Regions from separate parts of the Eisenibacter elegans DSM 3317 genome, predicted to be linked through region 1. Evidence: riboswitches for the same ligand, from Rfam matches in the RefSeq annotation. Region 1 holds a riboswitch; each other region holds the start of a gene.
The links. Region 1 has a riboswitch for cobalamin ahead of G499_RS0102250 (TonB-dependent receptor plug domain-containing protein). Riboswitches for the same ligand answer to the same signal wherever they lie in the genome.
Positions count from the first base shown of each region.

Region 2: another riboswitch for cobalamin. It lies ahead of metE (5-methyltetrahydropteroyltriglutamate--homocysteine S-methyltransferase); the one in region 1 lies ahead of G499_RS0102250 (TonB-dependent receptor plug domain-containing protein).
Region 3: another riboswitch for cobalamin. It lies ahead of G499_RS0107740 (ABC transporter substrate-binding protein); the one in region 1 lies ahead of G499_RS0102250 (TonB-dependent receptor plug domain-containing protein).

Region 1 is NZ_AUMD01000011.1:364,430-372,495, reverse strand. It holds gene G499_RS0102265 (NAD(P)/FAD-dependent oxidoreductase) at 18-1,604, shown strand; gene G499_RS0102255 (DUF5074 domain-containing protein) at 2,091-3,185, opposite strand; gene G499_RS0102250 (TonB-dependent receptor plug domain-containing protein) at 3,305-5,227, opposite strand; cobalamin riboswitch at 5,288-5,497, opposite strand; gene G499_RS0102245 (1,4-dihydroxy-2-naphthoate polyprenyltransferase) at 5,557-6,447, opposite strand; gene G499_RS0102240 (TIGR03643 family protein) at 6,561-6,860, shown strand; gene G499_RS0102230 (hypothetical protein) at 7,156-7,371, opposite strand; gene pip (prolyl aminopeptidase) at 7,402-8,066, opposite strand, start outside.
Region 2 is NZ_AUMD01000021.1:209,572-217,637, forward strand. It holds gene pruA (L-glutamate gamma-semialdehyde dehydrogenase) at 1-476, opposite strand, end outside; gene G499_RS0109740 (Crp/Fnr family transcriptional regulator) at 854-1,495, shown strand; gene G499_RS0109745 (acyl-CoA thioesterase) at 1,785-2,174, opposite strand; partial or broken gene G499_RS22320 (cysteine-rich CWC family protein) at 2,211-2,363, opposite strand; gene metE (5-methyltetrahydropteroyltriglutamate--homocysteine S-methyltransferase) at 2,816-5,134, opposite strand; cobalamin riboswitch at 5,369-5,555, opposite strand; gene G499_RS19470 (hypothetical protein) at 5,755-6,417, opposite strand; gene G499_RS0109770 (hypothetical protein) at 6,462-7,370, opposite strand; gene G499_RS0109775 (1,9-bis(guanidino)-5-aza-nonane synthase) at 7,508-8,066, opposite strand, start outside.
Region 3 is NZ_AUMD01000020.1:19,135-27,200, forward strand. It holds gene G499_RS0107730 (DUF5684 domain-containing protein) at 428-820, shown strand; gene G499_RS19145 (TonB-dependent receptor family protein) at 948-3,188, opposite strand; cobalamin riboswitch at 3,496-3,707, shown strand; gene G499_RS0107740 (ABC transporter substrate-binding protein) at 3,734-4,945, shown strand; gene G499_RS0107745 (FecCD family ABC transporter permease) at 5,208-6,275, shown strand; gene G499_RS0107750 (ABC transporter ATP-binding protein) at 6,382-7,410, shown strand; gene G499_RS0107755 (bifunctional GNAT family N-acetyltransferase/carbon-nitrogen hydrolase family protein) at 7,414-8,066, opposite strand, start outside.

The DNA.
Region 1 (8,066 bases):
TAAAACCCTTGCACATTATGTCCGCTCATACAATAGAACTGCGCCTCGTGCCCGAGGAGGCATTTGCGCCCCAAGCCCTTGAGGCAGCCATTGCTCGTCAGCTAGGGAGGCGTTTGCCTGCTGATTTTTCTTACCGCATACTACGCCGCTCCATCGATGCGCGCAGCCGTCAGATATGGATACAGCTTCAGGTGGGTATATATCCCCCCACAGCGCTCCCACCACTGCTGAGTTATGAGCGCAGCGCCTACCCTGATGTAACACAAGCGCCTCCAGTCATTGTCGTAGGAGCGGGGCCTGCGGGGTTGTTTGCTGCCCTACAATTGGCCGAGCTAGGTTACCGCCCTATCCTGATAGAGCGTGGTAAGGATGTACGCGCCCGTCGTCGTGATTTGGCCGCTATCAATAAAGACCAACACGTCAACCCTGAATCCAACTACTGCTTTGGTGAAGGCGGCGCAGGTACTTATTCCGACGGCAAGCTCTACACCCGCTCCAAAAAACGGGGCGACATCCGACGGGTACTCGAAATCTTCGTAGCACATGGTGCGGTCGAAGACATCCTCGTGGATGCCCACCCACACATCGGCACCAACAAGCTGCCTAAAATCATTCAGGCTATGCGCGAAACCCTGCTCGAAATCGGTGGGGAGGTACTTTTTGATACCCGTGTAGAGAGTCTGATACGTCAAGGCGACGAAATCCGTGGTGTCATCACCGCCGACGGAACCCGCATCGAGGGCCTAGGGGTGATTTTGGCCACCGGACACTCTGCCCGCGATGTATTTGAACTGCTCCACCGACAGCAAATCCTGATAGAAGCCAAACCCTTTGCCCTTGGGGTGCGTGTAGAGCACGCCCAAGCGCTGATAGACCAGATCCAGTACCACCGCAGCGAGCGCCCCGACTACCTCCCAGCGGCGGCCTACAGCCTCGTAGCCCAAACCCAAATAGGTGGGATAGAGCGCGGGGTATTTTCGTTTTGTATGTGCCCGGGGGGATTTATCGTCCCTGCGGCTACTGCTCCGGGCGAGGTTGTTGTCAACGGGATGTCGCCCTCTAGGCGCGACTCCAAGTATGCCAACTCGGGCATCGTTGTCGCCATTCAACCCCAAGATTGGCAGTCTTATACCCACCCCGACGAAGCCGCCCTTGGCGCACTGCGCTTCCAGCAGGCTGTTGAACAGCAAGCCTGCCTTATGGGGGGAAATACCCAACAAGCCCCTGCTCAGCGCCTAGCCGACTTCGTAAAAGGCAAGCCCTCCTCCTCGCTGCTCCCTACCTCATACCAACCCGGCTTAGTCAGCACGGTTATGGACGAAGTACTACCCGGCTTTGTAGCCAAAGCCCTACGCGAGGGCTTTCAGGCCTTTGGCAAAAAAATGAAAGGCTTTGTCTCTAACGAAGCACAGATTGTAGGCGTAGAGAGCCGTACCTCCTCACCCGTGCGCATCCCCCGCGACAACGAAACTTGCGAACACCCCCAAGTCAAACGCCTCTTCCCTTGTGGGGAGGGCGCAGGTTATGCCGGAGGTATTATGTCCGCAGCAATGGATGGTGAGCGCGTAGCCAAAGCCTTTGCGCAACTTTATCCACTAAAATAGGATGATTATGTGCTAACGCTGAGTATACAAAATATTTTTATATTGGAACAATATGCCTATATGTTTTATATGTAATTATATATTTATTAAAATATTTTTACATTAATATTTATATTAAAATGCAATTAGTTTGGGGAATATTTGCGCTGAAAATGCTTGATAATCAACAAAATCAAATTCTGCAAATCCCAAAATCTTGTGAATCTTGGTATAACTTTCATTGTTGTTGTGTACGTTCATTTCGTCCCCTTATTATTGAAGTATATCTAACCACAAAGGAGCGCTTGGGGAGCTTTGTGAATTTGTCGAAAGTCCTTATGTGGTCAAGTAGCTTGTTGAATCAAAGCCAAATTAGAAAATGTCCAGTGGTGTGTTTCCCAAACCAATTTTGATTGGGTGTAATTCCCCTTCCCACAAACACAAAAGCGCAGCAAAGTTATCTCCGCTGCGCTATTACATAATTGGACAAAAGATGTGTTGGGGTATTTATCGGTTTACAAACCCAAAACTTGTAGGCGCAATACCTGATTGAAATTCTCCTTGTAACTGGCCTTCGGCATTGTAGCGTAAAACAGTGCCATTAGAAGAAAAATTAGGGGCAATACCGATATATACTGTACCATCATTGGGATCAGTAGACAAACTATAAATGCTTGGTTGGTTAACAAACACCCTAGATGCTCCTCCATCAATAGAGACACTGTGCACAACCCTTACAGCTGATGGCCAAGCCTCAGAGGTCAAGTAATAGAAGCGGTCTTTGCTTTGGTTGAGCGCAAGAGCACTGCCCAGTGATTGGCCGGTTGGGATTTCTAGCGTGATGGTAGCTTCTACACTACGGTTGGTAGGATTGATGCGCACCAATTGGCTTACTCCACGGTTACACAGTGCCCACACTTTCTCATTTCGGTCTACTACCAAAGCTCTAGGACCACGGGGCACTTCTACCGTGCCTACTATTTCATCGCTGGCAGCGCTGATAATGTTGATTTGAGTTCCTTGGCTCTGAGCTACCCAAAGCTCATTGCCAATAGCTAAGATAGCATCTGCTCCATTAGGTACTTCAATACGCTTGACAATGGCATTGTTGGTCAAGTTAATGACCAATACAAAAGCATTGGGGTTATTAAAATTACTGTCATAAGGCCCCCAGTTGGTTACATACAGCTTAGTGCCTACTACCGCACTTTGACGGGGGATAACCATTTTGTTATTACCTTCTCCAGGGACAGTCCCCACCACACGGAAGTCGGGAAGGTTCACGATTTCGATTTTGTCATTCGCCTGACCAGCAGTCTGTACGGCCAAGAAAGCACGATTTCCGACGATAGTCATAGCATTGAGTGAGCCACCCAATCGTGCGCCATTGGCCGCCTCAAAAAGATCGCCGCTGACAGTATTGTCTTGGGGGTTATATCGCACTACAGAGGCATTATTGTTGCCAAAAGCGCCTTCACTAGCCACATAGACATTGCCGGTAACATTGGGGGTGTTTTCCTCGGGGCGGTTACAGGCTGTGATAGCCGCCACAAAGCTCAAAGCCAATAAGGCATTGCGCATAAAGATAGAACGGTACTTCATATAGACACGGTTATTTAGGGTAAGAACAAAGAATAAAATTTATATCAAGACACAGCTTGTTTGAGACTTCATAGGGGACTGTAAGTACCATATACTTCCCAAACTAACTTTGGGTACATTTAGCGACGCTGCCAGTCGTAGCGTAAGCTGAGCTGGAAGTTGCGCCCGGGCATAGCCCGAAAGGCCATATTTTGGTAGCTAGTGCTGAGCAAGTTATTGAGCCTTAAACTTAGTTGCCAAGCAGATGCGCCTTGGGGTAGGCGTGTACCAAGGGCGAGGTTGAGCAGCCAAAAATCGTTCAAAAACTGGCTGTTATCTGAGGTTGTAAATCGGAATCCGGTATACCCATAGTTAGCCTGAGCAAAGAAAGATTTGTATTGTAATTGGCTCAAAAAGACTGCCCGGTGTTCGGGAGTATAGGGCAGTTGTTTGCCCGCAGAGCGGTCAAAAGCACCCTGCGCACGCTGGTTGATGGCCTGAGTAAGAGCATACTGCAACCCCAGTTGCCAATGCCAGCCAGCACTGTGTTGTCGTTGTAAGTTCAACCCTGCTTCTAGGCCTTGGCTATGAACCTCTTGGATGTTTACAGGAGCCCAAAAAGCTGCCAGAGGAACCCAAGCAATCCAGTCTTGCACCCACATTTTGTAGAGCTGTACATCGGCTTCTAAGCGCCACCCCTCTGATGGCTGGAAAGCATAGACTAGGCCACCCTCTGCACTCCAACCTAGCTCAGAGCGTAGCTCAGGATTGCCTCCGGGTATCCAATAGCGGTCGTTCAGTGTAGGCACACGATAGTTGCGAGAGCCTAAGAGCTTCAACCCAAGGTAGTGGGCATTATATTCCCAAAGACGTGCCTCAAGCCCTAACGAGGGGGCTATTGGTGCTTCAAAGCCCGTTACCCAAGCCTGGCGGACATTCAGACTCATCGCTATTCGGGGGGTGGTTTGCCAGCGCAGTGAGGCGAAAGCATCTTGTCGTTGCTCCGTAACCACATCGCCATAGTTGCGTACCAAGGCTGTGATGTGATTCCAAGTACCACCTAGTTTGAGAATCCAATCTTGCCCCAAAGGCCGCTCATACTCAGCAGAGCCTATCCCACGGTTCACTGCTATGGTAGAGTTGCGGTTATACACCTGCTCATCAGCAACCCAAGCAGCGCGCACCAACAACCGCCCCCAAGCTTGGTCTTCATCCCATTCGAGCATCAGGCGTAAGCTTTGATCTTGCAAAACCTCCCCTGTATTCTGTACCGACATGTCAGGTTGTATCTGTCGGTAATTGTGATGGTACCAGCTACGCATCGATAGTGTGCGTCCTTCGCGTGGGCGATAGCTCAGAGTCTGGCGCATCCCATAATATTCATACGCTGCATTGGTTTGACGCTCACGCGGGCGGCCTTGCTTGGCTGTATTCTCAAAAGGGAAATCGTTCTGAGCCTGATGATAATACACTTGACTGTAGCCCGCCCAACGCTTGCCTCCATATCGGGTATATGCTTGGGCGGAGTATTGCCCAAAGCTCCCTAAGGTTTGCTGTGCACCCAACGATAACTGTTGGCCTACAGGCAAATCCGTGTGTAGGTGTACGCTACCGCCGATAGCATCACTACCATAAAGGGATGAGGCAGAGCCATACTGGAGGCTAATGCGGTCGCTGGCCGCTACAGGGAGGTAACTAAAATCAGAAGAACCTAGTGTAAAGGAGTTGATGTTGATGCCGTTCCAAAGAACAGCGGTATGGCTGGCGCTCGTACCGCGAAAGCTCAAACTAGATAACATCCCCGAACCATACTCACGCAAGTAGAGTGCTGTCCGCTGGTGAAGTAATTCTTGGAGCGTAGTAGCCTGATACAGTGCTGTTTCAGCGCTGTCAAGCGTAAGGCGTTTGCTGCCTGCGGTGTACTTTTCCCAAATAGGGGCTTTGACCGAAATCTCAGGTAAGGAGATAACAGTCGTATCAGACTGCCCCATAGCAGGAGCAGCCCAAGCGCAAAATACAACCACAGCAGCCCATCCGGCCAGAAGCCTTTGGGAGATTGCCATGAGCAAAATATGTCTTCAATGATAAAACCTTAACAGCGGCTTTTGTTCCCGAAAGCACTACTGCCTGACTACGGCTGGGCAGGTCTCCTGGCTTACCGACTTATTACGGCCTTCCCATCTGTATCACAACAGACAGTGGCTAGAGGTTTGTAATAAGCATTACAAAAATCGGCTTACAGTAGCGGGCACTGCTCCGGATTTACACCGGAATTCCCTATTAAAGCACATCCACAGAATAGCAGATGTATTACCAAGCATTACAAAGGTAAAACTTAGTCCCAAATTCACCAAACCTTTATAAAAAAATTAGCTGCCAATAGCTCAAGCCGCTACAACAATCCACCCAGACCTAAAAGCACTACAAACAACAAGGTTGTCAAGGCTGTTTGCTTGAGATAGGGGTCGATGGCGGCGGCTTCGGTATGAGTGGCTACACCTTGCCATTGTTTCCAAAACAAGGGAGCACTCAGCACAAACAACCAAGCCCAAGGACTAAGACCTTGGGCAAAAACATAGGCTACACCTCCACCAAAACCCAACAACAAGAGCGCTGCATGATACCGCACTGCCCATAGCCGTCCCATACGTACTGGTAGCGAGCGTTTGCCGGCCAGGGTGTCTGAAGCGATGTCGCGGATATTGTTGACATTCAGCACTGCGGTGGCAAAGAGTCCGCTACTCAGTGCCGGCAACAGTACTCCCCAATGCCATTGATGGGTATGGAGGTAGTAAGTACCGCCTACAGCCACTAGGCCGAAAAAAATCAGTACTGACAAATCGCCCAGCCCTACATATCCATAAGGTCTGCGCCCGGCAGTGTAGGTAATGGCAGCCAAAATAGCCAGCAGCCCTAAACCCAAGAAGGCCAAAAAATCTTGCCAAGTTTGGAGCGCAACCCAGAGCAACAACAGCCCACTCAACAAAGCCAGAAGTGCAAACAACATCACTGCCCGCCACATAGCCGCCGCTGTAATAGCACCAGTCTGCACGGCTCTTGAGGGGCCTTGCCGCGCTTGGCTGTCTGCGCCGTGGATGCTGTCGCCATAATCGTTGGCAAGGTTAGAGACAATTTGCAAAAAAATAGCCGTCAGGGCTGCCAAGGTCAACACCTCCCAACGGAAGCCTTGGTGGTGAGCAGCTACAAAGCTGCCCATAATAATGCCGGCCAAGGCCAAAGGCAACGTACGCAAACGCAATGCGCTTATCCAAGCTTGGATCATATTTCTCTCAGAAAGGGTAAACAAACTGCAACAACACAGACAACAAATCTCTTGTGTCCTTGGTTTGGCAAAAGTAGGCAAACCCTTTTGTTGAAAAAAACCAGATATGGCTTATGAGCAAAAAACAAAGCCCTTCTCTAAGTAACGAAGCCCAAGACCGCATTATAGAAATGGCTTGGGAAGATCGTACACCCTTTGAGGCCATCAAAGCGCAATTTGGCCTTTCCGAAGCAGAGGTGATTGTATTGATGCGCCGTGAGTTGGCTCCGGCTTCGTGGAGGCGTTGGCGTGCCCGCGTACAGGGTCGCAACACCAAACATCGTCAAAAACAGCTCGAACCCACCAACCGCTTCCGATGTAGTCGTCAACGCAATATCAGCAACAACGCCATCAGCAAACGTACTACAAGGTAAACATCAACCTAACATAGGCTCGCGGCCTGATGTATTTGCCCAAAAAAGCCCCCAACCAAAGCTCAAGTAACATTGTCGATACCCAAGCCAAGTTGGTGTGGGCAATTATATGCACTGAAAATTATACCAAGATTCACAAGGTTTGAGAATTTACAGGATTTGATTTTCTTGATTCTCAGCACACACATTTCCCAAACCAATTTTGGTCGGGTGTAATTCTTGAGCGTCAAGGAAATCATATTCTATAAGCCCTTAAATCAAGTGAATCTTGTTATGATTTTCGGCCTGTTAAATATTACTCTTCAAAAAATTTCTCCAACTCTTTGCGGCGGGTTAGCTTAATGTCTTCGGAGATGAAATATCCGAAAACGACCAAGGAGCTGATAATGCTGAAAACAACAGCGATTGATACTTTAAAATCGCGAACTAGCAACACGACCGCAAGGTATCCCAAGGCAAAGATTAATTGGATGACAGCCCCAACAAGGGCAAAATGACGTACTTTGAACATACGGACTTGAATTTGGGGGTATATGTATGGTTATTTGGCTCTCCAGACGACAAACTGCTGTACTTGCGCAACCGTATCATCCCAATTGCCTTTGAAAGCGAGGGCACGGTCATCTACATATATCTGTGCACGCGGCTTGCCGGTGGTACATATTTCGTGATACGGGATTTGGTGTTTGCGCAGCCACTGTTGCATCTCACGGACAGGGTTGTGCCCTTTTTTGCGGTAGATGCGGTTGGCGCGGGTGCTGAAAATAATGAGATAATACCCTAGCTCTTTGAGGCGCTGCATAGCCTCGCGTGCGCCATCGATGGGGTCGTCATAGATAGAGCCATCTTGCCAGCCCTTGGAATAACGATGCAGCACACCGTCGAAGTCGATGGCTATTTTATTTTTACCTTGCAAATATAGGTCTTTAAATGATTCGGTAGCGCTAATAATCCCCTGAATGACACAAGCTTCGTGGGAAGTGTGGCCTACACTCTGCAAAATTTGGAGATCGGCATTGGGCAGCACTTTGGCCAAATCCCAAGCAGACTGGACGGGGCTGACGACATCGTAGCGGCTGTGGATGATGATGCAGGGCAGGTGCTGGAGCTTATCAGCGACTTGTGTGAGCAGCCAGTCATCGCTTTCAAAAAAACAATTGTTGGCAAAATAATGCGCTTCAATTCGGGCAAGGCTAAGGGCTTTGC
Region 2 (8,066 bases), on a different contig from region 1:
ATTTGGGCCATATACTGCACATTGAAGCGCAAGAAATCGATGATTTCGCAGGCAGAATCAATCTCGGCCTGAAACGCATTTTTCGACTGCCCCAGCATCGTAGCCGCATTGAGGCGTGCGCGGTACTTGCCCGCAATCAGGTCGGCAGCTTTGAGAAAAATAGAGGCACGGTGTTCCCAGCTCATTGCAGCCCAAGCCTCCTTAGCGCCCAAGGCCGCATTGATGGCCTGCTCTACGTGGCCGGCATCGCCTTCGGTAAAATACCCCAATACGTGCTGATGGTCGTGGGGAGGAGTAAGATTGATTTTTTTATCTGTAAAAATGCGCTCACTGCCGATATACATCGGGATAGCCATTTGTTGGCCGCGCATCTCTTTCAGGGTGTTGGCCAAGCGCTCACGCTCCGGCGTACCGGGCGCATAGCTCAGGATAGGCTCGTTGATGGGCGTAGGGGTGTTAAAAAATCCGTAGCTCATATTTTTGTTGTTTTGAGGTGTATGATGCATTGATGGGGCGCACTTTCAGTTAGCTAACAGGAAAGCACGGATATACAAAGGTGCAATATCTTGAGCAACTCTCCAAGCGCTCTTTGTGTGTGCCTTATGCTCTTTGTGGGTAAATGTATGTCGAAGATGGGTAATCTCCCCAAAAAATAAAGACACACAGAAATAGGTGCGCTATACTCCGACCAAAATTGGTTTGGGAAATGTGTGGCGCTAAAAATCCTTGAGAATCAAAAAAAATCAACTCCTGTAAACCCTCAAATCAAATGAATCTTGGCATAATTTGTAACAATTGTTACGGAGTTGTTGTCCGCTAATCGGTATCTTTGCTTAAAGACCAACAACCGAAAATGATTGATACAATAGACCTAAAGCTTTTTCAAGAGCAATTTAGCCAATTAGACCAAGAGGTCATCACACATCTGACCGAACACGGCCAAATACGCCAGTGGGAAGAGGGCGAGGTGATGATGCGTACAGGGCAATATATCAAGCAGACAATGCTCATCCTCGACGGGCGTGTCAAACTCTATCGGGAGAGCGAAGATGGTAGCGAGTTTTTTATTTATTACCTTGAGCCGGGGCAGGCTTGTGCCCTGAGTATGATTTGCTCGGCCAACAGCGAGCCTAGTCAAATCACGGCCAAGGCCGTATCACCTACCCGCACCTTGGTTGTGCCCGTAATGCAAACAGAAGTGTTGTTTGGCAACAACCGCTCTTGGTACAATTTTGTGCTCAAAAACTACCGCAGCCGTTTTGATGAGATGCTCCAAGTACTGGATAGTGTTGCATTTAGAGGGATGGACGAGCGGCTAGAGTTTTACCTCAAACGGCATTTTGATGCAGAAGGGGATATTCTCAACACCACCCACCAAGAGATTGCTGCCGACCTCAGTACCTCGCGAGAGGTGATTTCGCGCCTGCTCAAGAAAATGGAAAAAGAGGGTTATATCGCCTTACAACGCAACCAAATTATCAATAAAAAGCTATAAAACCGGCCTACAGGTGTCTTGTAGGCAGGTTTTTGCTAGCTTCGCAGTACTTAGTGCTTGTTTAAATTTTCAGCAGGGCAGGCAAAACAACTGGTTTTTGTGCTGATACTAGGCAAAAAACGCAGGCATTACATATAGCCCACGATTTTAATCGTGGGAGGGCTACGGCGAGCGTTTTTATACCAAGATTCACAAGATTTGGGGATTTGTAGAATTTGATTTCTTGATTATCAAGGATTTTTAGTGCAAAGATTTCCCAAACTAATTGTGGTTGAGTATAAACAAGTGCTTAGATTACGAGAGTGGGCTGCTTGTTTTCGTCGAGGGCTACAAAGGTGAACGTGCCTTGGATGGCGTGCTCTCGGCCTTCTTGATACATTTCCTCTTTGAAGATAGAGACTTCCACCTCCAGACTGGTGCGCCCCACACGCACCACACGGCCTATCAGCTCGATGATGGTATCTGCGGGGATAGATTTTTTGAAGTCAATCTTGCTAGAAGAAACCGTAACAACCCGCTTGCGGCTGAATCGTGTGGCGGTAATAAAGGCTACCTCATCCATCATTTCCATCGCCGTACCTCCGAAGAGGGTGTCGTAATGGTTGGTGGTGTTAGGGAATACTACTTTGAATACGCGGCTTTCTGAAGCGGCTATTCGGGAGGCAATGGCAGTGCTCATTTGTTGGTATTGTTTGTGGAGTAATTGTAAGCAGGTGGCGCAGAGGCAGTCCGAATATTGGGAGGCGATATACTGCTGTGCTTCGTAGCTCAGGGGCTGGTCGAAGCAGTGGCAGAGCGTAACGCTACCTACCTTACACTCAAAAGTGCTGCCACAGCGGGCGCAAGGTTTGTGTTCGTGACTGGGCATAGGCCTGCTTGTTTGGTGAAAAAAAGTTTGGGTTGGAGCGCTCAGTACAGGGTTACCCTTAGGGCTAGGGTGGCTAAAACGGTTTGGGCAAGTCCTGTTTTGCTTGGAAGGCTCTTTGCGTCATATATTGGCTCTTCCGTGATTTTGGTGCTAAAGTTCTCGAAAACCTCCTTAGCGATAGGTTTGCAAACTTATTCCTTCATCTCCTATGGTGGCTAAAATGGTTTGCTCAAACGCTGTTTGACACCAAAATCAGGCCTCGTGCTGACAGGGTGAAGCCTCTGACACAAGCGGGCGCACGCGGCTTAGCGATAGGCGAGCAGTACCCCACAGCACGAAGTGCGAGGAGTACAGCCGCCTAGCGCGACCCGAAGGGTAAGCCCCAGAATAAAACAAGAAAAGTGCCTTAAAAATCCTTGATAATCAGGCAAATCTTGGCATATTCCGGGAGCTTATGATGCCACGGAAGCGGCTGTCTTTTCGCGCAGCGCCTTGGCTACGGCAATCATCCGTATGAGGGCTTCCTTGGTTTCGGGCCAACGACGGGTTTTGAGGCCACAGTCGGGGTTGACCCACAGGTTGCGGGCGGGGACAAACTTAAGCGCTTTGAGCAAGAGCGCCTCCATCTCGTCGGTGCTGGGAATGCGAGGGGAGTGGATGTCATACACGCCGGGGCCTATTTCGTTGGGGTACTTGAAGTCCACAAAGGCATCCAAGAGCTCCATATCTGAGCGGGAGGTTTCGATGGTAATCACGTCGGCATCCATCGCAGCGATGGCCTCAATGATATCATTGAACTCAGAGTAGCACATATGGGTATGGATTTGGGTTTGGTCGGACACTCCGCTGTTAGACAGTCGGAAAGCTTTCACGGCCCAGTCCAAGTAGGCGGGGCGGTCTTTTTGGCGCAGTGGCAATCCTTCGCGGAAGGCTGGCTCATCAATCTGAATCACACCGATACCGGCGACTTCGAGGGCTTTTACCTCATCATTGATGGCACAAGCGATTTGGAAGGCTGTTTGGTGGCGGGGCTGGTCATCACGCACAAAAGACCACTGCAAGATGGTTACCGGCCCTGTGAGCATCCCTTTTACGGGCAGTTGGGTTTGGGCTTGGGCAAAGCTACTCCATCGGACGGACAGGTCGCGGCTGCGCCATACATCACCATAAATGATGGGCGGCTTCACACAGCGGCTGCCATAGCTCTGTACCCAACCATATTGGGTAAAGGCAAAGCCTTCGAGTAGTTCGCCAAAGTATTCGACCATATCGTTGCGCTCAAATTCGCCGTGTACGAGCACGTCCATCCCGACCTCTTCTTGCCAAGTGATAGATTCGCGGATGGCTTCTTCCATTGCCGCTTCATATTCGGCAGCACTGATTGCGCCTTTTTTGAAGTTGGCACGCAAGGCACGTATTTCTGGGGTTTGTGGGAAAGAGCCGATGGTCGTAGTAGGGAAGAGCGGTAGCTTGAGCGCTTTGTGTTGGGCTGATTGGCGTTGGTCGAAAGCCGACTGTCGGCGGAAGTGGTCGGCCTTGAGGGCTTCGAGACGCTTTTTCACCTCCGGATTATGGATGCGGGTAGAGCGGCGGCGGGCTTCGTGTGCCTGCTGGTTAAGCTCTAGGCGGGCGAGGGCTCGGCGACTTGGCTCGGCAGTGCTGGCCAGTTCGGCCAAGGTGCTGACCTCTTCGAGCTTTTGCTGTGCAAAGGCAAGCCATTGTTGTAGTTCTTGGTCGAGCTTGGTCTCTAGCGACAAGTCGATGGGGCTATGCAGCAGCGAGCAAGAGGGAGCCACCCATACGCGTGCTTCTCCGACTTTGGCCACAGCCTTGCGCAAGAAGGTGAGGCTATGGGCAAAATCATTGCGCCAAACGTTGCGACCGTCTACCACACCAAGCGACAGGATGCGTTGGTCGCCTAGGGCGGGGTGTTCGAGCAGGTCGTCGAGCTGTGAAGGGCAGCGTACCAAATCGAGGTGTAAGGCCTCTACGGGCAGGCTCAACACGGTGTCGAGCGCTTCGCCAAAGCAGTCGAAATAGTTGGCCAACAAAAACTTCAGACCGGGGACACTTTTGCGGAGGTAGTTGTAGGCTTGTACCAAGGCGATTTGCGCCTCCGGCGATATGTCGGTGGCGAGGATAGGCTCATCGAGCTGTACCCAAGTTACGCCTTGGTCGGCAATGCGCTGTAACAATTGAGCATAGACGGGCAACAGGCGCGGGAGCAGGTCGAGGGTATTGAAGTCAGTGTTTTTGGCCTTACCCAACAACAAAAACGAGATAGGCCCTAGCAGCACGGGCTTGGCCTTGATGCCTGCTTGTAAGGCTTCGGCGAGCTCGTCGAGTACCTTGGGGCGGAATAGCTGGAACTGTTGCTCACGGTGAAACTCAGGGACGATGTAGTGGTAGTTGGTGTCAAACCACTTGGTCATCTCCATCGCACGTAGGTCTAGGCCGTCGCGCTGATGGCCACGGGCCATCGCAAAATAGAGGTCAAGAGGTTGCGCACCGCCAACAAGGGGTTGGTAGCGCTCGGGGATAGCGCCAAAGGTTAGGAGGGTGTCGAGTACGTGGTCGTAGAGCGAGAAGTCATTGACCGGAACAAGCTCAATACCGGCTTCCGATTGGGCTTTCCAATGGCGCAGGCGCAGCTCGTATGCAGTCTGTTGCAGCTCTTGGGCGCTAGCATTGCCGGCCCAATAGTTTTCGCTGGCTTTTTTGAGTTCGCGGTGGCTACCAATTCGCGGATAGCCGAGGTTATGCGTTTGCATAGGACTTTTAACTTTTTGTGAAACAATGAAGTCAAAAGCTCTTCAAGCGAAACTTCGCCACGCACACAGGCGATACACCGTAAAAAACAATGAGGGAGTTGGGTCAAAAAAATAAGTATGCTACACACACGCAGAGACCTCGGTCGAATGCTGCCGAAAGGACAAGGCATTCCCCTCAAAAATTAGGTGTGAGCAGATACATCTTCCTGACTTGAGGCCCCAAATCGCGAGGGCGTGGGTCAATACAAAAGGGCAGGTCTCCTGGCTTGTAACATTTTTGCCGACCTTCTCGCCCCACAGGGGCAATGGTACGCGAGGACAAAAACCGATACGTTACTTACAGTTGCGCGTCAGCTCGTGATTTTCACACGATTCCCTTTTAATCTATGCTTCCATAGAACCGCTTTTGCGTTGATGAAATTACGAAACAAAGAACTTATGTTCGCAAAAATAGCATAAGCCCTTTAATAAATGCCGAACAGTCGTGTTTTTTTGCGTAATATCTGGATGTTATGGGTATAAGTGGCTTTTTATCAGCATTTTAAATCGCTAAAATCTTGCTTATCCCGCAACTAAGTTGCTGACAAAGCCCTGTGGGGCGATACCGTTAACAATGGTTTTTAAAAATACACGATGTTATTGGGGCCTAGCTCCAGCGGGTTTTCTCCGGGATTGAAGTCATCCATTGGGTACTTTTTTTGTGGGGGGATGCCAAAGCTGAGCGATTGTCTCTGCTCAACGGTTTCTGCAACCTCGTCGCAGTTTTCCGAAAATTGTTCAAGCCTAAATGCCCCATCCTTGAGTTGGTATTCAAAGCGGGTAGTTTGGCCGCAGGGGTCTCCAAATTCCACTTCGGCCTTGGCCAAGTACCACTGTTTGTCTTGGTATTGATACGTATGGATGTATTGCCATTTCTCGCGGCTGCCGCCAAAGTGCTCTAATACTATTTGGCCGTTTTTGATGCTTAGGGTTTGGAAAGGATCTCCCATCATCCCTCCGGCCTGACTGGGCAGCACTGCCCCCCGGCTTTGGTGCCATAGGCTCCAGTTGCCTTTAGTTTTTTGGAAAATGCGAATCTCTCGCACCATTCCGAGGTCGGTCTCTTCGTTAGTTTGGTAGATGACAACCAGCTCTACCGAGCTGTCACCATTGAGGTCGCCTAGCGCCTCCACGAGTTTGAGGTAGCCTTTGGGAGTGGGTACAGTATCGGGGGGTAGGGGGCTGGCCTTGAGCACAGTGGAAATAAGCGCTAACAGCAGGGTAATTGTATACAGTGGTTTCATAGGGGGGTATGGGGTTATATTGGAGGGGCATTGTTGTATGAAAATCAGTCCATTGTTTGCAGAAGCTGCAACAAATCAGCAGCTATATTGGGATGTTGTCGCCGGTTTATGTTGATGAATAAGGTCTTGATGCCGTCAACAGGGTTGTGGCCTTGGCTCACAAAAAAATCATAGATAAACTCCATCTCCTGCCTTGAGCCGGCCAGCACTCCCATCGTACGGTCAGGTTCTGGCTCTGTTTTACGGCGGTGTGCTATTTCGGGGCTTTGTAAAAAGGCATCTACTTGGGCAATCCAGTCAGCTATATTTTCTGGCGTGATACCAGCCTTGGGCAGGGCGGCGTGTGTGGCGGCAGTTTGGGGTCGGACAAACCTAAAAGCATCTTCCCGGCGCATTTCTTCGGGCTTAGGGTCTCTGTTGTCGTCGCCTTGCAAGACAAAACGTACTTGACCGCCGGGCAAGCGTTGGTATTGCACCCACCGGATTTGCACGAGGTCTTGCGTATCTATTGGTGGGTTGAGGTGGGTGCTCGACGCATCAAAATCGGTTGGCGTTCCACATACAAAATAGCCACTGTGCTTATCCCAAGGATGATGTGCGGTTAGGGGCAACTTACACGAGAAGGTCAACGCGGCACCCAAAATACCCTCATAAAGCTCTTGCGTACGCAGGTCTGTGAGCTTGCCCTGGGCTTTGAGCACCTCTAATTGGGGGATTAGCTCTTGACGCTCTGCCTCAGACAAGATAAACCCTTGTCTTTGGGTTTTGTGTAATACCAGTTCGGTGATGCTTATGTTCAGGGCTATTTGTTCTTCAAAAGCCATTCCCATCAGCATCAAGCTGCTTTTGGTTTGCCACTGGCCTTGTAGCCAGTCAGGGCTGCTGACTTGTGCATGGGCAAACTGTATCAGCCCCAACAGCAGGGCGCAGAGGGAGGTGTTTCGTAGCATCATCGAGGCAATCGTTTGATAGATATGACACCATAACGTAAATATCGTCATTTTGGATACTTACCAAACCCTCGAAACAAAAAAAGCCACCCCCAAAATTGTGGGGATGACTCTTATTTATTGACTAACTAAGGGTTTTTCTAGGCTTCTTGTGTTGCGGCTTTGGTGGCCAGCACATCGTTGAAACGACGTTCTTGGCGATTTTTCCAAGCGCCTTTGTGGTAGGCATATCCGCTGATGAGGGGCATAGCCAGTGTGGCTTCGGCCCATACCATCTGCTCGTATACAGTATCTACCTTACCCCAAGAGCAGGCCTCCTTGAGGGTAGAGCCGGAGAGTGCGCCGTCGCGTTCGTCGGCCACAGTGATTTGCACGGCATATTTGTGCATTGGTGTATCAAAGCCGAGTACTTCACCCGCTACTACGGTATCTTGGATAAAGTTTTTGGGCACACCGCCACCAATCATAAAGATGCCTGATTCTTGGCTGACAAGCTTGATGCGGGTCAGTTCGAGGAAATCCTTGGCAGAGTCGATAGAAAGGTGCTTGTCGGGGTTGTTGTATTGGTGTTGTACCAAGCCAAAGCCGGCAGAGCAGTCAGAAAACGCAGGTACAAAAATAGGAACACCTTTTTTGTAGCAGTGCCACACGATAGAATCTTCACGGTAAGCGGCATACTGCTCGTTTTCGTCGAGGTAC
Region 3 (8,066 bases), on a different contig from region 1:
AAAAGCCTTATTTTGGTATAAAATAAAGGTTTTTTGCACGCCACTGGATATTTTCAAACCCCCACAGTTAAAACTGTGGGCTAGGGCTTATTTTACCCCAGAAATGAGGGTTTGGCTTGTCTCGGGGCTGGAGCTCCGAGTTACTTTTCCAAAAATGTCTAGTAGTGTATTTCCCAAACCAATTGTGGTTGGGTATAGGGTATATCAACACCAACCCTTCAAAGGCTTCAAGCCCCTGAAAAACTATTGCTTATCAGTCCCGATGAACTAGACGATACGCAATATACAAAGCTAAAAAAGCGCCAAATCGCTACTATACGGTATACGCTTTTTTTCTGTGAACGAATCTTGCTTGATTGTTTAGAAATTGCGTTATTTGTTTGAAATACAAAATTTTATCACGATAACTTATTAATCAAAATTTACTATGGAATCTGATGTATCTAAGATTGTCTTGCTTGGCGGCCTCTTCATCTACCTCATCATTTCGCTGGTTATTGGCGGAGTGATTATTGCCTCACAGTGGGTTATTTTCACCAAGGCCGGTAAACCCGGCTGGGCATCGCTCATACCAATTTACAATATTGTTATCTTGCTCGAAATCGTGGGCAAACCTACTTGGTGGTTGGTACTGATGTTCATCCCGTTCGTCAATATTGCCGTATCAATCATTATTTTACACAATTTATCGCTCTCCTTTGGGAAAGATAGCGGCTTTACGATAGGCCTGGTATTGTTATCGGTTATTTTCTTTCCGATTTTGGCCTTTGGCGAAGCCAAATACATAGGCCCTGCCGGCGGCGAAGGAAGTACATATTAGTAGTATTGAAGCTTCTTAGCGCTACAAAGGCGCGCTTGAGTCAGAAGCTTGTGTACTTTCCAAAAAAAGCGCTCTCCCAAAGGAAGAGCGCTTTTTGCTACAATAAAACGGTCGATAGTCACGCTGATTAAAGGCGAATTTCAACACCGGCAGTGATAAAACGTGGCAGCCCTACACGGATACCTTGGGGGCGGCGTGTGGCGATGTAGCGCTCATCGCTAAGGTTTTTGACAGATACATTGAAGTGTGTATTCCAGCGTTTTACAGCATAGCCTAGTGTAGCATCAAAAATAGTATAAGCATCTAATTTGCCGATACGGCCATTGGCACTAGGGGTTATAGTATTCAACACATCAGTGAACTGCTCACCTACGTGGGTAGCCGTTAGGCGCAAATCAAAACCGAAAGGTGCTTGCCAAGTAAAGGCGCTTGAGAGCAACCACTGAGGCGCATAGGGCGTGCGGTTGCCGCTGATATTAGTGCCTTCTACCCCAGCGCTTAGGCTTTGGCCAATAAAGCGGTCTTTATTGAAAAAGGCATCTGTATAAGTAGCGTTTAGGTCGAGCACAAGGCGGTGGTTAAGGTTGGCGATTTTACCAAAGTCGATGTTAAAAGCTCCCTCAATGCCTCGGTGTGTAGTTTCGCCACCATTGATAAGGCCAGCACCGGCGCCTCCCGAAGATTCAGAAACGGGAATAATCTGATTTTCAAAATCCATATAAAAGCCCGTAAACTCTATATGAGCAAAATTGCTGATATTGCTGCGGAAGCCTAGCTCATAGTTCCAGCTTAGCTCAGCATCCAGCTCAAAAACCTCTCCGGTAGCAGAGATGGCATCTTTCACACGTGGAGGGGAGAACCCACGGTGTGCGCCTGCAAAAATACTGGTGTTTTCACCTAGGTTATAGTTGGCTCCAATACCTGGGATAAGGCTGGTAATATTGTTTTCGCTTCTGACTCCTACAAGGTTGTTGTTGTTGAGTAAGATATTGCGCTCATAGTTGTAAAACTCAGCTCGTAGTCCGGGCGTTACAGAAAAGCGCTCACTGAAGTGTAGGGCGTTTTGAGCATAGAGGCTATAAGCAATGCCCGTACGGATTTCGTCGTCGCGTAGGCGGCCTGTGCGGGCGCTGGCGCTGGCACCATCAATGCGCTGCTCCAAGGCACGCTCATACATTGCCCTAGCACCTATGTGTAGACGGTTTTCGATATTACCGAAGTAGTAAGTACCCGCCAGTTGTGTTTCGATACCAGCTACCTCAAAACTACGGTTACGGTGGGCGTTCTGGTCGCGCATGTAGATAGCCCCATTAGGGGTATTTATATCACCCCAAACAACCCCCGTAGGATTGGGCACTGGAGCATAGGCAAAGTCTTGACGTTGCCAGTTGCGGCTGGTGGTATTGGCAAAAGCAGTAGTTTTAAGCGAGAAGCGCTCGCTAAATTCCCACTGGTGGGTTACGCTTGCCGCATAACGGCGTACATTGAGGCGGTCGTCGGGGGCAAGGCGGGCAAAGTCAAACTCATCACTAGCATCATACATTGTTTGGGTAATGCCGATATAAGTGGCATTAGATACTTCATTATAAAGTGACAACTTGACACCTACCGAAGACTTATCGCCGGTACGGAACTTGAACTTAGTGTTGAAATCACTGATTTCAAAGCCTACCAAGCCGACATCATCAGCGCGTTTGTAGAGATAATTGACTTGATAACCTACATTGCCGATGGTATTGCCATAGCCTACCAAGCCGCTGAAATAGCCCCCTTGGCCGGCGCGTAGTTTTACGTTCAGCTCTTGGTTTTGGGGAGGATCTGCGGTAATGTAATTGATTACCCCACCGACAGTTTGCGGGCCATACATAATCTGTCCGCTGCCTTTGAGTACTTCTACACCTATCATCCGATCCATCACAGGGGTGTAGTACATCTCTGGCTCACCATAAGGATTAAGCGCCACAGGAATGCCGTCTTCGAGCATCAAGACGTTGCGGCTGCGGTCGGGGTCAAGTCCGCGTATACCCACATTCACGCGCATCCCAAGTCCCTCTTCATCTACTACGTGTAGGCCGGGGGCGCGGCGAAACACCTCATTGCCACTGATAGGCGCTAGAAGGTTTAACTCGCGAGCACTGATAAAGCTGACAGCACCCGGAATTTCTTTGAAAAGCCCTTCCTTGCCGCCTAAGACAACAATCTGAGGCATATCGTACCTCTTCAGAGAGTCGAGCGGGTCTGGGGTTTGTGTCGTGGCAATTACTTTGCTCGTCGAGGTGGTATAGCTCTTGGCTTCTTGTGCCACTAATGGGTCGAGACTCCCAAGGATTAGCGCAAGTGTTAGAAAAGAGAAGTATTGAAAGCGCATAATGAGTTGTGTTTAATTTGTTTTAGACTCAATTCAAATAGAGTTTGCGAGGGCAAAACTAAAAATTATTTAGACTGATTACAAATAAATTAAAAAAAAACTCCTGAATGCTGCGGTAAATTCCTCAGAATGTGCTTGGTAGAAGTTGCTTACCGACTTCCAAAAGCCACAACGCTTGTATTTCCTTTGTGTGTGTCTCTATCTTTATACTATACAAAGCCTGCTGCCTATACCAATGACACTATATTTTGAGGCCATCACCTCAACATACAGCCATCTTTGATACAAATACCCTGAAATATGCCTATATTTGCCCTCGGCTTTGGGTGCTTTAGATGGCTCAAAAGGGAATCCGGTGAAATTCCGGGACAGCCCCCGCTGCTGTAACTCGGCTGTTAGGTCTCGGCCTAAACACAGAAGTGATACTGATGATTTATACAATCCACTGACTACTAGCTAGTTGGGAAGGGTGTCAGTATTCCGAGAAGTCAGAAGACCTGCCCTTGCCTATGGTTTCACACTTACTTTCGGGGTGAAAAGTACAGATGACAAACAAACAAAAAACGCGCACAGCCCAAATTACTTGGGGCTGGCTTGGGGCATTATTGGCTGCCCTCTTTATTTTTCAGGCTTGTAATACCGCCGATACTCGCCAAGAGGCCAAGAATCAGGGAGCTGTTGCCGTAACAGATACGCTACATTTGCAGGTACAGTATGCCCAAAACTTTAGTATCCACTACATCTCCGGCTACCCTGTATTGCACATTGGGCAAAGCGCTCAAGACAGCACGGCGCAAATCCAACTAGCCCTCGTTCCTCATCAGGCCGAAGTACCTGCTGCCCTACAAGGCAGCAACTACCAAATTATCCGCACTCCTGTCAGCAGGGCAGTGGCAGCGTCCCATACCCACTTGGCTATGTTTGAGGTACTAGAAGGCTTAGACGCAGTGGTAGGATTGACAGAGGCCGACTATCTCCCACACGAAGGACTACAAGCAGCCCTAAAACAAGGGAAAGTAGCGGAGGTAGGCAAGGGGGGAAGCCTGAACCACGAACTGGTATTGGCACAACAGCCTCAGGTGTTGATAGCCTCTGTCGTTCAGGTCCAAAGTCTCAAGGGAATGAATGCCCTAGAGCAAGCCGGTATTACGATAGTGCCTAATGGCGACTGGTTAGAAGCCTCGCCCTTGGGTCGTGCGGAATGGCTCAAGGTTTTTGGCTTACTCTTGGGCAAGCCTACTAAGGCACAAGCTTGTTTTGAGGCAATTACCCAACGCTACGACTCCTTGCAGCGCCTCGTCAAGGCCCTGCCCCCAAGCAAACCCCGCCCCTTGGTCTTGACTGACCTGCCCTACAAAGGGACTTGGTATGTACCTGCTGGCCAAAGTTATGTGGCTACCTTGCTCAAAGATGCCGGTGCAGACTACCCCTGGGCCGATACACAAGGCACGGGCAGCCTCGCGCTCGACTTTGAAGCGGTGTATGCCAAGGCCCAACAAGCAGACCTTTGGCTTAATACCAGCTCGGCTAGGCAACTCGCTGATATTCAGACACAAGACCCGCGATTGGCCAATTTTAAGCCCTTTGTCCAAAAACAAGTGTACAACAATAACCGGCATACAACTACCAAAGGTGGTAGCACGTATTTTATGCAGGGAATAGTGGAGCCACACCTTATCTTGGCAGACCTCATCAGTATCATCCACCCAGAGCTACTGCCCAAGCATCAGCAGGTGTATTACCATCAACTTCCCTGATTTTGTACGCAATCTATTACCTAATAGCACTTGTTATGCTTGTACACGAAAGCTTTTTTGAGATTGGAGTTCTTTGAAGATTCCAAGAGGATAGATCTCTATTGGTTGGCCGCTACCACGCGGATAACTGAGCGACAATACCAAGAGGAGTGCCTAAAATATGTAGGATTGTTTACCACACCATACTTTGGCAATCAGCCAGATGCAATCAATTGGCTAGACAGTCAAGCCTGAGTATATTAACGCTACCGCCCAAGAACAAATGAGCAAACTACCCACTTACGAAGCCTCCACAAATACCATAGCCCCTCCCAAGCTGCGCCAAGCTTGGTTTTGGGGCTTGGGAGTATTGATGGTACTGGCCTTTGTATTGGATGTGGCATTAGGTTCGGTTTGGATTCCGCCGGAGGCGATTATACGTAGCCTATTGGGGGACACACAAGTACCCCCAATATGGGTCAACATCATCTACCATTTGCGGTTGCCCCGCGCCTTGACAACAGCCCTAGCCGGCGCAGCGCTGGCTGTCAGTGGGTTACAAATGCAGACCTTGTTTCAAAACCCTCTGGCAGGACCGTCGGTATTGGGTATCAGTGCCGGAGCCGGACTAGGGGTGGCCATCGTGGTCTTTGGTTCGGGCTTGAGCCTTTCTACTGCCAGCGCAGCACAAGGGGGATTTTCGGTCATTGTGGCGGCGATGTTGGGGGCAATGGCTGTACTGCTGTTGATGTTGTTTTTGGCACGGAGGGTATCCGATATTGTGGTACTTTTGATTGTGGGGGTGATGGTAGGGCAGCTCAGCGGTGCGTTGGTCAGCATTGGGCAATACTTCAGCCATCCCGAACAGATACAAAGTTATCTGGTCTGGACTTTTGGCAATACGGGCGCAGTATCGGGGGTGCAGCTCTATTGGCTTGCCGCCTGCGTATTGCTAGGCTTAGGAGGTACTTGGCTCTCGGCCAAACACCTCAATGCCTTACTCTTGGGCGAAACTTATGCACAGAGCCTAGGGCTGCCTTTGATGCGGCTACGGTTGGTAGTGATTCTTATGACTGGTTTGATGACCGGCAGCGTAACCGCCTTTTGCGGGCCTATTGCCTTTATCGGCATTGCAGTCCCACATCTGGTGCGCACCCTCTTGCGCAGCACCAATCACCAGTGGCTGGTGCCCGCAACGGCCTTGGGCGGTGCTGGGCTGCTCTTGCTCTGCGATGTTGTCAGTAAATTGCCGGGAAGTCAAATCAGCCTGCCTCTAAACGCCATTACCGCCCTTATTGGTGCGCCAGTGGTGATATATGTGTTGCTGAACGTGAGGCGATTGAGGCATTGAGATGATAAAATCAGGTGTAGTGCTTGCCACTTGCATAACGGTGGTGTATCGCAAAAAGATGCATCCCATAAAGATAAAACACAATATTTAGCCTAGCTTTTTGAGTATGAATACATCAGACATTTCCGCAGGGCCTGTGCCCAATGCTGCCATCGATACCCAGTGCCTGAGCATAGGCTACGGGCAGCGGGTCTTGGAGCGCGGCTTGTCTTTGTCTTTGCTAGCAGGGGAACTGACTTGCCTGATAGGAATCAATGGGGTCGGGAAATCAACCTTGTTGCGCTCGCTCGCCGGCCTACAGGCGCCGCTAGGCGGGCAAGTTTATTGGGGAGGCGTACCGCTAGACCAACTGAGCACCACACAACGTGCCAAGCATATGGCCTGGGTATCGACGGCTAGGCTGGGCGGCAATGGGATGTCGGTTTATGAGTTGGTGGCCATGGGGCGCTACCCCTATACCAACTGGTGGGGCCGCCATACAACCCAAGACCACCAACAGGTCAGCCAAGCGATGGTCTTGACGGAGACCACACACTTGATTGACCGACCTATACAGACTTTGAGCGATGGCGAACACCAAAAGGTGATGATAGCCAGGGCATTGGCCCAAGACACGCCTGTCTTGATGCTTGATGAGCCTACCGCCCACCTCGACTTGGCCAACAGGGTGATGCTGTTACAGCTATTGCGCCGCCTAGCCCACGAACAGCAGAAAGCCATCTTGTTGACTACCCACGACCTCTCGCTGGCGCTTCAGGCTGCGGATAAACTCTGGCTGATGCAGCCAGAACAAAAACTGATAACGGGCATCCCTGAAGATTTGGTACTGCAAGGGGTGTTTGAACGTATTTTTGCACGCCAAGGTATTGACTTTGACCCTCAAACGGGTTTGTTCAAGATGCCGACCACACAACGCCGCAAAATCGGCCTCCTAGGAGAAGAGGGCATCTCTCTACACTGGACGCGCCAAGCCCTCGAACGGCGAGGGTTCGAGGTGAGCGTCCAACAACAAGAGGCTGTCTGTGTGCAGTTGCATACCCTTGGCCAGCAACCCCAATGGGTTACCAAAACCCACAACAACCAACAAACCCATTATAGCCTTGCGGAGGTAATCGCAGAGGTGGAGGCGCTTTAGCGCTTAATTAATGTGTGGCTGCTGCCCATTAGTTGGCTTTTTGGGAAGGCGGCGTACCTCGTAGAGGTCTTTGCGCCGATCTTGGAGGTTGCGGACGCTACCCCGCAAGTGCAGGTTTTTGAGGAGCTTGAGGTCTACATCTGCTACGATGGTCATCTCGTTGTTGGGAGTGCCTTCGGCAATGATGGCATTCTGAGGGAACGAAAAGTCAGAAGGGGAGAAGATGGCCGACTGCGCATACTGGATGTCCATATTGATGACCTTGGGCAGGTTGCCTACGCTGCCCGCAATGGCTACATAACATTCGTTTTCGATGGCGCGTGCTTTGGAACATATCTGCACACGCTGATAACCACTTTGCATATCTGTAGAAAAAGGAACAAAAAGGATTTCCATCCCCTCATCGGCTAGCAGACGGCTCAGCTCAGGGAACTCTGAGTCATAACAAATCAAAATCCCAATCTTGCCCGCATCCGTCTGAAATACTTGGAGTTGGTTGCCTCCTTGCATTCCCCATTCAGCCACTTCGCTCGGCGTAGGGTGGATTTTGTATTGGGCTTCGCAAGTCCCATCGCGGCGACAGAGATATGACACATTGTAGAGGCTGCCCTCTTCGTATACAGGCATACTGCCGGCAATGATATTGATGTTGTAGC